4 regions of the Kitasatospora sp. NPDC098663 genome follow, and region 4 is predicted to be linked to each of the others. Evidence: riboswitches for the same ligand, from Rfam matches in the RefSeq annotation. Region 4 holds a riboswitch; each other region holds the start of a gene.
The links. Region 4 has a riboswitch for cyclic di-AMP ahead of ACIQVZ_RS32270 (transglycosylase family protein). Riboswitches for the same ligand answer to the same signal wherever they lie in the genome.
Positions count from the first base shown of each region.

Region 1: it holds a riboswitch for cyclic di-AMP, as region 4 does, so the genes downstream of both, ACIQVZ_RS28280 (M23 family metallopeptidase) here and ACIQVZ_RS32270 (transglycosylase family protein) in region 4, are expected to answer to the same signal.
Region 2: it holds a riboswitch for cyclic di-AMP, as region 4 does, so the genes downstream of both, ACIQVZ_RS12405 (LysM peptidoglycan-binding domain-containing M23 family metallopeptidase) here and ACIQVZ_RS32270 (transglycosylase family protein) in region 4, are expected to answer to the same signal.
Region 3: it holds a riboswitch for cyclic di-AMP, as region 4 does, so the genes downstream of both, ACIQVZ_RS19760 (transglycosylase family protein) here and ACIQVZ_RS32270 (transglycosylase family protein) in region 4, are expected to answer to the same signal.

Region 1 covers NZ_JBIWAP010000029.1:97,189-100,842, reverse strand. Annotated here, with positions in the region: gene ACIQVZ_RS28285 (hypothetical protein) at 1-804, shown strand, start outside; gene ACIQVZ_RS28280 (M23 family metallopeptidase) at 865-1,701, opposite strand; cyclic di-AMP (ydaO/yuaA leader) riboswitch at 1,714-1,872, opposite strand; gene ACIQVZ_RS28275 (alpha/beta hydrolase) at 2,237-3,064, shown strand; gene ACIQVZ_RS28270 (TetR-like C-terminal domain-containing protein) at 3,128-3,654, shown strand, end outside.
Region 2 covers NZ_JBIWAP010000009.1:162,448-166,101, forward strand. Annotated here, with positions in the region: gene ACIQVZ_RS12400 (DUF2470 domain-containing protein) at 1-715, shown strand, start outside; gene ACIQVZ_RS12405 (LysM peptidoglycan-binding domain-containing M23 family metallopeptidase) at 980-1,939, opposite strand; cyclic di-AMP (ydaO/yuaA leader) riboswitch at 1,942-2,124, opposite strand; gene ACIQVZ_RS12410 (MFS transporter) at 2,437-3,654, shown strand, end outside.
Region 3 covers NZ_JBIWAP010000016.1:174,903-178,556, forward strand. Annotated here, with positions in the region: gene ACIQVZ_RS19755 (cytochrome P450) at 1-1,176, shown strand, start outside; cyclic di-AMP (ydaO/yuaA leader) riboswitch at 1,387-1,554, shown strand; gene ACIQVZ_RS19760 (transglycosylase family protein) at 1,560-2,477, shown strand; gene eno (phosphopyruvate hydratase) at 2,745-3,654, shown strand, end outside.
Region 4 covers NZ_JBIWAP010000039.1:14,728-18,381, reverse strand. Annotated here, with positions in the region: gene ACIQVZ_RS32275 (LacI family DNA-binding transcriptional regulator) at 1-960, shown strand, start outside; gene ACIQVZ_RS32270 (transglycosylase family protein) at 1,079-2,410, opposite strand; cyclic di-AMP (ydaO/yuaA leader) riboswitch at 2,397-2,557, opposite strand; gene ACIQVZ_RS32265 (hypothetical protein) at 2,989-3,654, opposite strand, start outside.

The sequences.
Region 1 (3,654 bases), on a different contig from region 4:
GTCCAACCCGAACCGGAGGCGGACCCGCTGGCGTACGGCGCCGCCGTCCGGCTGCTGACCGACCACCAGCGGGCCGCCAAGCGGCTCAACGCCAAGCGCCAGGAGCGGCTGCACGCCGAGGCCGAGTGGCAGGGCGAGGTCGCGGCCGGGCTGCTGCGCCGCGCCGACCTGGTGACCTGGCCCCGGCTGTACGCGCTGCTGCTGCACGCGTACGGGGCGGACGTCGCGGATCCGGAGGCGGTGCGGGAGTGGCTGACCGGCTTCCGGGAGCTGGCGCAGGAGGAGCGGCTGGCCAGGTTCGCCGCACTGGCGCAGACCGGCTGGCTGGACGAGGTGGACGAGCAGGGCTGGAGCCCGACCCGGGTGATCTCGGTCGGCATGGCCACCGACGGCGCGCGCCGGCTGCTGGAGCAGGGCCTGATGCGGCGCAGCTACCGCAACCTGGCCGAGCTGACCGCGCTGGGCCGGCCGATGCCGGACGAACTGGCCGGGGACTTCGGGGCGTTCGAGGAGGCGGCGGTGGAGGCCGCGCTCGACCTGTTCGGGGAGTGGACGGTTCCCGGGCTGCCGCGACTGCTGGTGGAGGAGTTCCCGGACCTCGCGCCGGAGCCGGGGCAGGAGGAGATCGACGCGTACCTGGCCGGGCTGGCGCAGGAGGAGTTCGACGCGCGGCTGGAGGGGCTGGCGGGGCCTGCGCAGGAGGAGTTCGACGCGCACCCGGCAGACCCGGCGGACCCGGCGGACCCGGCCGACCCGGCGGACCCGGCCGACCCGGCGGACCCGGCGGAGCCTGCGCAGCAGTGACGCGGCGAAGCCCCGGCCGCGATGCCTTCTGGTTCCGGCGGCCGGGGCTTCGCGGGTGCGTCAGGGGTTGAGGCCGCGCTGCTCGAACCAGGTCTCCGGGTCGACGGGGGCGCCGCCACCGGGGCGGACTTCCACGTGCAGGTGCGCGCCGGTGACGTTGCCGGTGGCGCCGACCTTGCCGATCTGCTGGCCGGAGGCGACCTTGCCGGAGCCCTTGATGATCGAGGAGAGGTGGCAGTACCAGATCTCGGTGCCGTCGGGCAGGGTCTCGACGATCCGGTAGCCGTACGAGCCGGACCAGCCGGCCGAGGTGATGGTGCCCTGGCCGACCGCGTAGACGGGGGTGCCGGTGTCCGCGGCGAAGTCCAGGCCGGTGTGCAGGTGGGCCCAGTAGCGGGCGCTCTGGCCGTAGTGGGCGGTGAGGTGGTAGTCGCGCACCGGCAGGGTGAGGGCGGCGGCCTTGGCCCGCTCGGCCTCCTCGGCGGCCCGCTTGGCCTCGGCCTCCTTGGCGGCGGCCTTGGCCTCGGCCTCCTTCGCGGCCTGGACGCGGGCGTCCTCCTCGGCGGCGGTGCGCTGGCTGTCGGCCTGCAGCTGGATGCGGGCGGCGAGCGCGAGGCCGGGGTCGGCGGAGAGGGCGACCGGGGTCTCGTCCGGGGTCTCGATGGCCGGGGCGGCGGCCGGGGTGGCGGAGGCGAAGCCGGTGGCGCCCAGGGTGGCGGCGACGGCGGTGACGCCGAGCAGCGGGGAGGTTCCGCGGACCTGACGCGGCATCCGGTGCCGGTTGGTCTCGGCCTCCGGGCCCGCGTACTCGGGGCTGTCCGGGCCGGGGTGGTCGAGGAGCCGGGTGCCTGCTGCTGCGAGGCCGGCCGGGTGTGCCGGGGTGTGCGTCGACGCCACGGAGGCGCGCTCCTTTCCTTCCTTCGCGCCTACCGGGTTAGCTGACGGGTTCGGAGCAGGAAGGTCTCCTACGGCCGGGCCGGAGCCCCGCCGATTCACCCCAAGGAACGTGGTTCCCCGGCTCCCTGACCTGCCCGGAGGCCGGTCGGCGGGATTAGGCGACGGCGCACGGTGCCGTCTGGGTACGGCGTTGAGGACCGCGCTGCGTTATCAAACGTTAATCCTAGGAGGCCCTGATTCCAAGCCGTTCGCCCGGGACGACCGGAGGCGGGCGGGGCGCTCTGAGGCGCGAAGGGCGTTTTGTCCCTCTTGGGCCCCTTGAGCACGCTTGAACACCATTGACGCCGCCTCACGTGATCGGACGTCAACGGACGACCCGCCACCCGGGCGCCCCTCACCAACCTCCCGCGCCACGGGACGGCGAGGACGCAGGGACTTGACGGCTAAGGCTATTAGTCTTAGCTTTATGGCTATCGGCGGCAGCACCGAAGCCCCGCTCCGAAGCCCCGCACCGGCAGCCCTCCGGAGGCCCACCATGAACGCCACCAGCACCCCCACCACCCAGTACCTCGACGTCACCGGCGGCCGCCTCGCCTACGACGACACCCGCCAGGGCGACGGCGCCCCCGTCGTGCTGCTCCCCGGAATGCTCGACACCCGCGCCGCCTACCGGCACCTCCGCCCGCTGCTGGCCGCCGCCGGCCGCCGGGTCATCACCATGGACCTGCGCGGCTTCGGCGAATCCTCGATCGTCTGGGACGACTACTCCCCCGCCGCCATCGCCACCGACGTCCTCGCCCTGCTCGACCACCTCGGCATCGACCGCGCCGTCCTGGTCGGCAACTCCTACACCGGCGCGACGGTCGTCAAGGCCGCCGGCGACGCCCCCGAGCGGGTCGCCGGCATCGCCCTGGTCGACGCCTTCGTCGAGAACCCCCCGCCCGGCGCCCTCATGCGCGGCGCCCTGCGCGTCATGGGCTTCCTGACCGTCCACTCGCCCGCCTTCTGGGGCCTCTACCACCGCAAGCTGGCCTACCCGGGCGCCAAGCCCGCCGACTTCGACGCCTACGTGGCCGGACTCGTCGCCGCCATGCGCACCCCCGGCCGCAAGACCGCCACCCGCGGATACGTCGGCGGGGACTCCGCGCCCATCGGCTGGACCGCGGCCGTCCGCTGCCCCTCGCTCGTCATCATGGGCAGCGAGGACCCCGACTTCCCGAAGCCGGAAGCCGTCGCCGACCGGCAGGCCGCCGCGCTCAACGCACGGAAGGTCATGATCGACGGATCCGGGCACTACCCGATGGCAGACAACCCGCAGGCCACCGCCGACGCCCTGCTGCCCTTCCTCGCCGAACTCGCCTGAGCCCCACCCGCCCGCCTCAGCCCCCTTCCCCCTTCCCCCTTCCACCGACGGAGAGCCCGCACCATGCCCCGAGTAGGACTCACCCCCGAGCAGGTCGTCGACCACGCGCTCGCCCTCATCGACGAGCAGGGCGCCGAGGCCCTCACCCTGGCCGCCGTCGCCGCCCGGGCCGGGGTCGCCACCCCGTCGCTGTACAAGCACGTCAGCGGCGGCCTCGCCGAACTGCGGCGGCTCATCGCCGTCCGGGTCACCGAGGAACTCGCCGACCGGCTCGCCGAGGCCGCCGTCGGCCGCAGCGGGGACGACGCCGTCGCCACCGTCCTGCGCGCCTACCACGCGTACGCCACCGAGTACCCGCACCGCTACAACGCGCTCCCCCAGGCCCCGCAGCCGGACGACGACCTCACCCGCGCGGCCGGGCGGCTCGTCGGGGTGATCATCGCCGTCCTGCGGGAGTACGGCCTCGACGGCGCGGAGGCGATCCACGCCGCCCGCACCGTCCGCTCCGTCGCCCACGGCTTCGCCTCCCTCTCCATCGGCGGCGGCTTCCAGCTCGCCGAAGACCTGGCCACCACCCAGAGCCGCCTCAT
Region 2 (3,654 bases), on a different contig from region 4:
CCTGCCCGCCGGCGACGCCGAGGTGCCCGAACCCACCACCGCCGAGCGCGTCCAGAGCCTGCTCAGCGCGACCTCCTCGCTCACCGTCCGCGCCTGCGGCGAGCACCACGACCTCGACACCCCGGTCTCCGTCCACGGCTCCCGACTGCGCCTGCGAGCCCCGCTGGGCGACCCGCTCGCCTCCGCCGCCGCCCGCGCCACCGACGGACTCGCCGTCGTCCTGGACGTCACCGACATCTCCCCCGTCGCCGTCCGCGACCGGATCCGCGCCCGCCTCACCCTGGCCGGCCGACTGCACCTGGCCCACCTCGCCGACGACGGCCTCAGCGTCCACCTGCGCGTGGACGTCGCCCACGCCGTCCTCTCCACCCCGTACGGCACCGGCGCGCTCACCGCCGACGACCTCGCCCTCGCCACGCCCGACCCGCTGGCCCGCTACGAGGCCGCCATGCTCACCCACCTCGCCGACGACCACGCCGACGCCCTCGCCCTCCTCACCCGGCTGCTCGACCCGGACCTGCTCGCCCAGCACCCGGAGGTCCGCCCGCTCGCCCTGGACCGCCACGGCCTGGTCCTGCGCCTGGACCACCCGCACGGCCACCGCGACGTCCGCCTGGTCTTCCCCGAACCGGCCGCCGACACCGAGGACTTCGGGCAGCGGATGCACGAGCTGCTGACCGCCGCCCAGCACGGGCTGCCCGCCCACCGACTCTGAACCGGCCCACCGAAGCCGTCGACTCGCCCCGGTCGCGCCCGAGAAGGCCCGGAAACGACAGCGGCCGGCCCGGCTCGCGAGAGAAGTCTCGCGAGCCGGGCCGGCCTGGGCGTGTCCCGCGCCCATGTCCACTGCTGCGGCGATCACCCGGTCGAGCGGTCACCCGACATGACCATCCCGGGCGGTCGATTCGCCTCGTAGCAGCGGTGGTTCCTCATCCGGCACATCCGGTACACCCGGCGCGTCCGGCACATCCGGCACGGGTCAGAGCGCGACGCCGTGGGCCCGCAGGTAGGCGACCGGGTTGATGTCCGAGCCGTACTCCGAGCCGTTGCGGATCTCGAAGTGCAGGTGCGGGCCGGTCACGTTGCCGGTCGCGCCGGAGAGGCCGATCTGCTGTCCGGCCTTGACGGCCTGACCGATCTTCACGCCGATCGAGGACAGGTGCGCGTACTCGGCGTAGTGGCCGTCGGCGAGCTTGATCTCGACCTCGTTGCCGTAGGCGCCGCCGTTGCCGGCCTTCACCACGACGCCGTTGCCGACGGCGCGCAGCGGGGTGCCGGTGGAGGCGACGAAGTCCTGGCCGGTGTGGTGGCCGGAGGCCCACATCGAGCCGGCCACGCCGTACGCGGTGCCCAGCTTCGGGTTGGCCAGCGGGGCGACGAAGGCCGAGGCGGCGGCGACCGGCACGGCGGTGACCGCGGTGGTCGGCGCGGCGGTCTGCAGCTGGGTCTGGAGCTGGGCGGACGGCTTGGCCGTCTCGGTCCTGACCTCCAGCTGGGCCTGCGGCTTGGCGGCGGTGGTGGCCGGCGCGGCGTCCTGGGCGGACGGCTGGGCGGGCTTCGCCGGGGCAGCGGGCTTGGCCGGGGCGGCCTGGCCGGCGATCACGAGCTGCTGACCGGGGAAGATCAGGTCCGGGTTGCCGCCGACGACCTCGCGGTTGTGGTCGTACAGCGCCTGCCAGCCGCCGTCGACGTGCTGGGCGTCGGCGATCCGGGACAGGGTGTCGCCGCTGACGACGCGGTAGCTCTCCTGCGACGGGGCCTGGGCCTGGTCGGCGGAGGCGGCGGCCGGGGCGGCGGTGACCGCGGCGGCCGGCGCGGGGTGGGCCTGGGCGCTCATCGCGGTGACGAGCGGCAGGGCGAAGGAGACACCGGTGACGGCGGTGGCGATCCCGATGCGGGCGGCGCGGGGCAGGGCGATACGACGAGCCTGTGCAGGCATGGAATTTTCCTCTCCGACGCCTGCGAGGTGAGCTGTCGGGTTCGGGCTGGAGTTGCCCGGCCGCACATGCGGCTTCACCCCTAGCCGGCCCTGGATCCGGGTACGCGAAAGCGTGCCGATTCCGGTCCGGCGACTTACCTGTGGGTCCCCCGCTCCTGCCGTACAGAGTTCGGTGCGAGCCACCGGGCAGCGGCAGGATTCGGCGTTCCACCCGGTGGATCCGTCCGGACTGGCCGGGCGGTCGCTGAACTAAAACCCATCCGTTCGGGTGAAGCAATGTCGATCACTTGAACCGGCAACGACCCCCCGAGCTGCGGTGACCCTCCGAATGATCGGCTGCACCGTACGTACACAATCCATTTACCCGGCGCCACTGATCCACGACGCTGCGCCGACTCCGCCACCGCTGCGCACCCACCCGCTCACGCACCGCGCACCCACCGACACACCCCCCGGTGACCCTTGTCACGTACGCCCCGCGGGCGCAGGATCGGCCCGTGGCCACCTCCGAAGCAGGAACACTGCGCCTGGGCACCTCACGGGGACGCTGGGTCCTCCTCGCGACAGTGCTCGGCTCCAGCATGGCGCTGCTCGACGGCACCGTGGTGAACGTCGCGCTGCCCCGCATCGGCGCCGATCTCGGCGCCTCCCTCGCGTCCCTGCAGTGGACGCTCAACGCCTACCTGCTCACCCTGGCCGGGCTGATCCTGCTCGGCGGCGCGCTCGGCGACCGGTACGGCCGGCGCCGGGTCTTCCTGATCGGCGTGCTCTGGTTCGCCGCCGCCTCCGCGGCCTGCGCCGCCGCCCCCACCATCCACGTGCTGATCGCCGCCCGCGCCGTCCAGGGCATCGGCGGGGCGCTGCTCACCCCCGGTTCGCTCGCCATCCTGCAGGCCGTCTTCCACCCGGACGACCGCTCGGCGGCGGTCGGCCTGTGGTCGGGCCTCGGCGGGGTGTCGGCCGCGGTCGGCCCCTTCCTCGGCGGCTGGCTGGTGGACGGCCCCGGCTGGCGGTGGATCTTCCTGCTGAACCTGCCGCTCGCGGCCGCCGTGATCGCGGTCACCTCCCGCTTCGTCCCCGAGAGCCGGAACGAGAGCGCCGTCGGCCGCTTCGACGTCCCCGGCGCACTGCTCGCCGCGCTCGCCCTCGGCGCGATCACCTACGCGCTGACCGCCGCCGGGGAGGGCCTGTCCCCCGCGGTCTGGCTCACCGGCGCGGCCGGCCTGCTGCTCGGCGCGGCCTTCATCGCGGTCGAGCGCCGCGCCGCCGAGCCGATGCTGCCGCTCGGCCTCTTCTCCTCCCGGCTGTTCACCGCCGTCAACCTGGTCACCCTCTGCGTCTACGCGGCGTTCAGCGGGGTGTTCTTCCTGCTGGTCGTGCAGTTGCAGATCGTCTCCGGCTTCTCCCCGCTGGTCTCCGGCCTCGCCCTGGTCCCGATCACCGTGCTGATGCTGACCCTGTCGGCGCGCGCCGGGCGGCTCGGCAAGCGGATCGGCCCCCGGATCCCGCTCACCGTCGGTCCGCTGCTGTGCGCCGCCGGGGTGCTGCTGATGCTGCGCACCGGCCCCGGCTCCTCCTACTGGGCGGACGTGCTGCCCGCCGTCACGGTCATGGGCAGTGGGATGACCCTGCTGGTCGCGCCGCTGACGGCGACGGTGCTGGCCGCCGTCGAGGTCCGGCACGCGGGCATCGCCAGCGGCGTCAACAACGCCGCC
Region 3 (3,654 bases), on a different contig from region 4:
AGCGGGGTGGAGGCCTGGCTGGTGACCCGCTACGCGGACGCGCGGCAGGCGCTGGCGGACGGCCGGCTGTCGAAGAACCCGGCGCACCACAGCGAGCAGGCGCACCGCACCGGGCGGGTGGGAATTCCGGGGGAGCGCCAGGCGGACTTGATGACGCATCTGCTGAACATCGACCCGCCGGACCACACCCGGCTGCGCCGGCTGGTGTCGAAGGCGTTCACGCCGCGCCGGGTGGCGGAGTTCGAGCCGCGGGTGCAGCAGCTCACGGACCGGCTGATCGACGGCTTCGCGCAGCGCGGTTCGGCGGACCTGATCCACGAGTTCGCGTTCCCGCTCCCCATCTACGCGATCTGCGACATGCTGGGCGTGCCGGCCGAGGACCAGGACGACTTCCGGGACTGGGCCGGGATGATGATCCGGCACGGCGGCGGTCAACGCGGCGGCGTGGGGCGGGCGGTGAAGCGGATGCGGGCGTACCTGCTGGAGCTGATCCACCGCAAGCGGGCGGATCCGGGTGACGACCTGATCTCGGGCCTGATCCGGGCGAGCGACCACGGCGAGCACCTGAACGAGAACGAGGCCGCCGCGATGGCGTTCATCCTCCTGTTCGCGGGGTTCGAGACGACCGTCAACCTGATCGGCAACGGCACGTACGCGCTGCTGCGCAACCCGGAGCAGCGCAGGCTGCTGCAGGAGTCGGTGGTGCGCGGCGAGACGGCGCTGCTGGAGACCGGGATCGAGGAACTCCTGCGCTACGACGGTCCGGTGGAGATGGCGACGTGGCGTTTCGCGACGCGGCCGCTGTCGATCGGCGGGGTGGACATCCCGGTGGGCGATCCGGTGCTGGTGGTGCTGGCCGCGGCGGATCGCGATCCGGCCAGGTTCTCGGACGAGAACACCCTGGACCTGGCCCGCACGGACAATCCGCACCTGGGTTTCGGCCACGGGATCCACTACTGCATCGGGGCCCCGCTGGCCCGCCTGGAGGGACGGAGCGCACTGGCCACGCTGCTTTCCCGGCTGCCGGACCTGCGGCTCGCGGAAAACCCGGAGAACCTGCGCTGGCGAGGTGGCCTGATCATGCGTGGCCTGCGGGAACTCCCGGTCGAATTCACTCCGGAGACCCGCTCTCCGCACGCGCCTCCGGTCACGCCGACCGACGCTTCGACACGCTGACGGCACGTCTCCGGCGGCTCATGGGGCCGGGTCTGAACCCGTATCAATCCGGACATACCGCCGCCGTTGGTAGGCGATTGACCACGCGCCGTAATTTGTGTGTGATATCGGCGATATGAGCTTGTTATTGGTCTGATGATCTGTCTACTCTCCCTGGAGTTCGCAGCTGCGGACCTCGTGCGCGGAACGCCGAATCCTGCCCGCCGCGCCACGGGAAACCGACCAGACCCTGGGCAGGGGCGGGGGAACCAGGTTTGTTGCCGTTCCCCAACGGCTTGGGGTGAAGCCGCCCGAGCGGAATCGTTTCCGCTTTCGGCGGCCGGGCCACCTCCCGGTCCGAACCCGACAGCTCACCTCGCAGGCGTGCGGAGAGGGACCTCTTCATGCTGTTCGTTGGAACTGGCCGTCACCGTCGTCGCACCCAGGCCGAGAAGGCCATCGCCGTCGCCGGTGTGGCCGGCGTCGGACTCGCGATGCCGCTCCTCACCGCCACCGGCGCCTCCGCCGCCCCGGCCTCCACCTGGGACGCCGTCGCCCAGTGCGAGAGCGGCGGCAACTGGAGCATCAACACCGGCAACGGCTTCTCCGGCGGCCTGCAGTTCACGCCCAGCACCTGGAAGGCGTACGGCGGCACCTCCTACGCCCCGCAGGCCAACCAGGCCAGCAAGGCGCAGCAGATCTCGGTCGCCGAGAAGGTGCTGGCCTCGCAGGGCCCGGGCGCCTGGCCCGTCTGCTCCCAGAAGGCCGGCCTGACCAAGGGCGGCGCCCCGGCCTCCGTGGACACCTCCACGGACGCCAAGCCCGCCAAGCAGCCCGCCGCCAAGCAGACCCAGCAGACGCAGGCCCCGAAGCCCGCCCAGCAGCCGGTCAAGCAGGCCGCCCCGAAGCCGGCCGCCCAGCAGCCCGTCCAGCAGGCCCCGCAGCAGACGCAGCCGCAGACCCAGGGCTTCTCCGGCAAGGCCGGCTGGGACGCCGACGCGAAGGTGTACTGGTACCAGAACAACGGCGCCTGGTACTGGACCAGCCACCAGAGCGTCTACCAGCAGTACGCGGGCCAGCCCGCCGCCCAGCCGCAGTCCGCGCCCCGCGCCGCGCAGCCCGCGCAGTCCGCCCCGGTCGCGCAGTCCGCCGCCGCGCAGGGCGGTCACGACTACACCGTCCGGGCCGGCGACACGCTGTCGACGATCGCCGCCGCCCAGGGCGTGTCCGGCGGCTGGCAGTCGGTGTACGACGGCAACCGCGGCACCGTCGGCGGCAACCCCAACCTGATCATGCCCGGCCAGGTGCTGCACCTCGGCTGAGCGGCCCGGGCCCCGAACGGCCCGCGCCCTGCGGGCGAAGGGGGACGAGTGCCGTCCCCCTTCGCCCGCATTCCCCCGTATTCGCCCGCTTCGATCGGGCAAGCAGGTGAACTACTGGCGGGTAGCCGGGCCACACGCTGAGACGGGACCGAGGCCAGCGCGGCCCCGGGGGCCGGGGCGGTTAGGCTCTGGTCGTAACGACTCCGCAATCGTCCCGCCGGCAGCACCCAACGTCAGCCGGACCCTGCTTCCGCAAGGAGATGCCTCGTGCCGTCCATCGATGTCGTCGTAGCCCGTGAGATTCTCGACTCGCGTGGCAACCCCACGGTCGAGGTCGAGGTCGGCCTCGACGACGGCAGCACCGGCCGTGCCGCTGTCCCGTCGGGTGCCTCCACCGGCGCCTTCGAGGCGCTGGAGCTGCGCGACGGTGACAAGAACCGCTACTTCGGCAAGGGCGTGGAGAAGGCCGTCCTGGCCGTCATCGAGCAGATCGGCCCGGAGCTGGTCGGCTACGACGCCACCGAGCAGCGCCTGATCGACCAGGCCATGCTCGACCTGGACGCCACCCCGGACAAGTCCTCGCTCGGCGCCAACGCGATCCTGGGCGTCTCGCTGGCCGTGGCGCACGCCGCCTCCGAGGCCAGCGACCTGCCGCTGTTCCGCTACCTGGGCGGCCCGAACGCGCACGTGCTGCCCGTTCCGATGATGAACATCCTCAACGGCGGTTCGCACGCGGACTCCAACGTCGACATCCAGGAGTTCATGATCGCCCCGATCGGCGCGGAGTCCTTCTCCGAGGCCGTCCGCTGGGGCGTCGAGGTCTACCACACCCTCAAGGGCGTGCTGAAGGAGCGCGGCCTGTCGACCGGCCTCGGCGACGAGGGCGGCTTCGCGCCGAACCTGGACAGCAACCGCGAGGCCCTGGACCTCATCACCGAGGCCATCCAGAAGGCCGGCTACGTGCCCGGCCGCGACATCGCGCTCGCCCTGGACGTCGCCGCGTCCGAGTTCTACGAGGACGGCGCCTACCAGTTCGAGGGCAAGGCCATCTCCGCCGCCGAGCTCATCGAGTACTACGCCGGGCTGGTCGACGCCTACCCGCTGGTCTCCATCGAGGACCCGCTGGACGAGTCGGACTGGGACGGCTGGAAGGCCATGACCGTCAAGCTGGGCGACA
Region 4 (3,654 bases):
TCCCGCGTACTCAACGGCAAGGCGAACGTCTCCGCCGCCACCCGGCAGACCGTGCTGGCGGCGCTCGACGTGCTCGGCTACGAGCGGCCGACCCGACTGCGTCAGCGCAGCGCCGGCCTGATCGGGCTGATCACGCCGGAGCTGAGCAACCCGATCTTCCCCGCACTGGCCCAGGTGATCGAGCAGGTGCTCAGCCGGCACGGGTACACCCCGGTCCTGTGCACCCAGACGCCGGGCGGGTCCACCGAGGACGAACTGGTCGAGATGCTGGTCGACCGGGGCGTGGCGGGCATCGTCTTCGTCTCCGGGCTGCACGCCGACTCCACCGCAGACCACGACCGCTACGCCCGGCTGACCGGCCGAGGGGTGCCGTTCGTGCTGATCAACGGCTACAGCGAGCGGATCGACGCGCCGTTCATCTCGCCGGACGACCGGGCCGCGATGTGGATGGCCGTCCAGCACCTGGCCGAACTCGGGCACGAGCGGATCGGGCTGGCCGTCGGGCAGCGGCGGTACGTGCCGGTGCTGCGCAAGATCGAGGGCTTCACGGCGGCGATGCGCGAGGTGCTCGGGCGGAGCCAGGAGGAGGCCGAGGAACTCGTCCACCACACGCTGTTCAGCGTGGAGGGCGGGCACGCGGCGGCCGGCGCGCTGCTGGACAAGGGCTGCACGGCGATCGTCTGCGGCAGCGACATGATGGCGCTCGGGGCGATCCGGGCGGTGCGGCAGCGTGGGCTGTCGGTGCCGCACGACGTCTCGGTGGTCGGCTTCGACGACTCGCCGCTGATCGCCTTCACCGAGCCGCCGCTGACCACGATCCGCCAGCCGGTCGAGGCGATGGCGACCGCGGCGGTGGACGCGCTGCTGGAGGAGGTCGGCGCAAACGCGGCCCAGCGCGGGGAGTTCATGTTCCAGCCGGAGCTGGTCATGCGCGGGTCCACGGGGGCCTGCGCGCGCTGAGGACGGTCAACGGACGGGCCCCGGAGAGCAACTGCTCTCCGGGGCCCGTTGCGTGCTGTCCGGGTGCCGGGTCAGCCCTCGTGGTCCGTGGGGCGGCTCCTGCACCCGGCGGTCGTGCTCAGACCCGGCCGGCGAAGTCCGGCGCCCAGTTGGCGACGGTCTGCAGGCGCACGCCCGAGCTCGGGTTGGCGGCCTCGACGTACTGGCCGCCGCCGATGTAGATCGCGACGTGGTAGACGCCGGAGTTCTGGCCGTTGTTGGACCAGAACAGCAGGTCGCCCGCCTGGAGGCTGTCCAGCGAGACGCGGGTGCTGGCGGCGGCCTGGTCGGCGGCGACGCGCGGGACGGAGACGCCCGCGGCGCGCAGCGCGGCCTGGGTCAGGCCGGAGCAGTCCCAACCGCCGTTGCCGGTACCGCCGTAGACGTACGCCTGGCCGACCTTCGACTGGGCGAAGGAGACCGCGGCGGCCATGCTGCCGGTGGCGGCCGGGGCCGGCGCCGGGGTCTGTGCCTGGGCGGCCGGCTTGGAAGCCGGCTTGGTGGCCTGGGGCTGAGCCTGGGGCTGGGCCGCCGGCTTGGTGTTCGCGGCGCCACTGTCGGAGGTCTGGCCGGACTTCTGCGAGCGGTCGAACCAGGTGAAGTCCGAGCCGGACGTGGCCGACGAGCCGGACTGCTGGGCCTGGCCGCCGTCCTTGAACGAGAGGCGCTGACCCGGGTAGATGGAGTCCGGGCCCTCGGTCAGGGTGCCGCGGTTGAGCTCGTACAGCCGCTGCCAGCCGCCCTGGAGGTTGTGCTTGTCGGCGATCGAGGACAGCCAGTCGCCGGAGGCCACGGTGTAGTCGTCGGTCTGGGGCTGGGCGCTGTTCTGGGCCTGGTTCTGGCCCTTCTGCGCCTGGTCCTGGGCCGGTGCGGCCGGCTTGGCGGGCTTCGGGGCCGGGGCCTGGGTCTGCGCGGGCTTGGTGGCCGGGGTGGCCGGGGCGGCCGGCTTCGCGGCGGGCTTGGTGGCGGTCGAGCCGGCAGCCGAGCCGGCCGAGGTGTCGACGGCGGCAGCGGCGCCGCCCTTGGTCAGGCCGGCCTGGACCGAGCACACCGGCCAGGCGCCGGGGCCCTGCGAGGCGAGGACCTTCTCGGCGACGGCGATCTGCTGGTCCTTGGTGGCCTGGTTGGCCTGGGGGGCGTAGGCGGTGCCGCCGAAGGCGGCCCAGGTGCTGGAGGTGAACTGCAGTCCGCCGTAGAAGCCGTTGCCGGTGTTGATGCTCCAGTTGCCGGTGCTCTCGCACTGGGCGACCTTGTCCCAGGTGGCGACGGAGGCGGCGGAGGCGGTGCCGGAGGTGAGGCAGGGGATGGTGAGGCCGACGCCCGCGACGCCGATGGCGGCGATGACGCGTCGGGTACGGCTGGACAGACGGGTGCCGTTGGTGGGCAGCATGAAGACGCGGTCCTCTCCCACGCCTGCGAGGTGAGCTGTCGGATTCGGGCTGGAGTTGCCCGGCCGCGCTGTGGGCGCGGCTTCACCCCTAGCCCTGGATCGTTCCGGGGAACGGTCCGGGGCGACTTACCTGTGGGTCCCCCGCTCCTGCCGTGGTGCGTTTTCGCGCTGCCAGGACATCCGACGGCAGGACTCGGCGTCGCGGATGAACTGGGTTCGTGTGGCCACGAACGGGGAGCACGTTAAGCAGACTTAAGTTCAAACTGCAAACACCTGTGACGCGCATCACGGTTTGGTGAGAACGATCGTTCCTCTCGCTCGCCATGATCAAAAATGACCGATTTCCGGCAACCCGGCGAAGGATGCGCACAACTGTCTGCGCTTCAGGATGCGGGTGACGGAGGGTCGGACCGCCCGGGGGGCCGCCCGCCGGGAGGGTGGCGGGTCCGCACTGTGGCCCTCGGGGGGCGCGTCGAGCGATGGCGAACAAATGCGGATAGAACGGACATCGCGCTCATTCGCCCTTTAACTCCCTTACAGGACAAGCGGGAAGGGCCCGGGACGGTTGCGTCCCGGGCCCTTCGCACGTGCGGTGACCGCTACTGGCCGACCGACTCCTCGGCGGCGGCGTGAGCCGCGTGAGCGGCGTGACCGCCCCGGCCGGAGTGGTCGGCGTGGGCGCCCCCGGCGGCCTCCGCCGCCTCGGCCTCGGCCTCGGCCTCGGCCTGCGCCAGGGCCTCGGGGGAGGGTGCGGGCAGCGCGGCCAGGTAGGTGGAGGCGATCAGCTGGCCGACCGTCGGGTAGGCGCCCAGCGGCGCTGCGGACGGGCAGCCGGTCTCCTCGGCGGCCGTGGCGAGCAGTTCGGAGTCGGCCTCCGGGCCGATCACCAGCGGGGCCAGCGCCGGGCGCTGGGAGCCGGTCTCCTTGAGGTGGTTGACGGCCGCGGCGACCGAGCCCGGTACGTCGAGCGCGGCGGGTACGACCGGGACGGCCAGCCGGGCCGCCAGCAGGACACCGGTGATGCCGGCCGCGGCAGCGGCCTCCTCGCCGCCGACGGTGGTCAGCACGACGCCGTCCGCGGCGGTCGCGATGGCGAACAGCCGGGCCCGGTCGGCACGCGCCAGGCCGGCCTCGGACAGGCGCACGTGCACGGCCTCGGCGAGCAGCGGGTGCGGGCCGAGCACGTCGGTGACGGGGGCTCCGTAATCGGCGGCGAGGGCGTGAAGTTCGGTCAGGAATCCGTGCGGGCCCGGTACCAGCGGCAC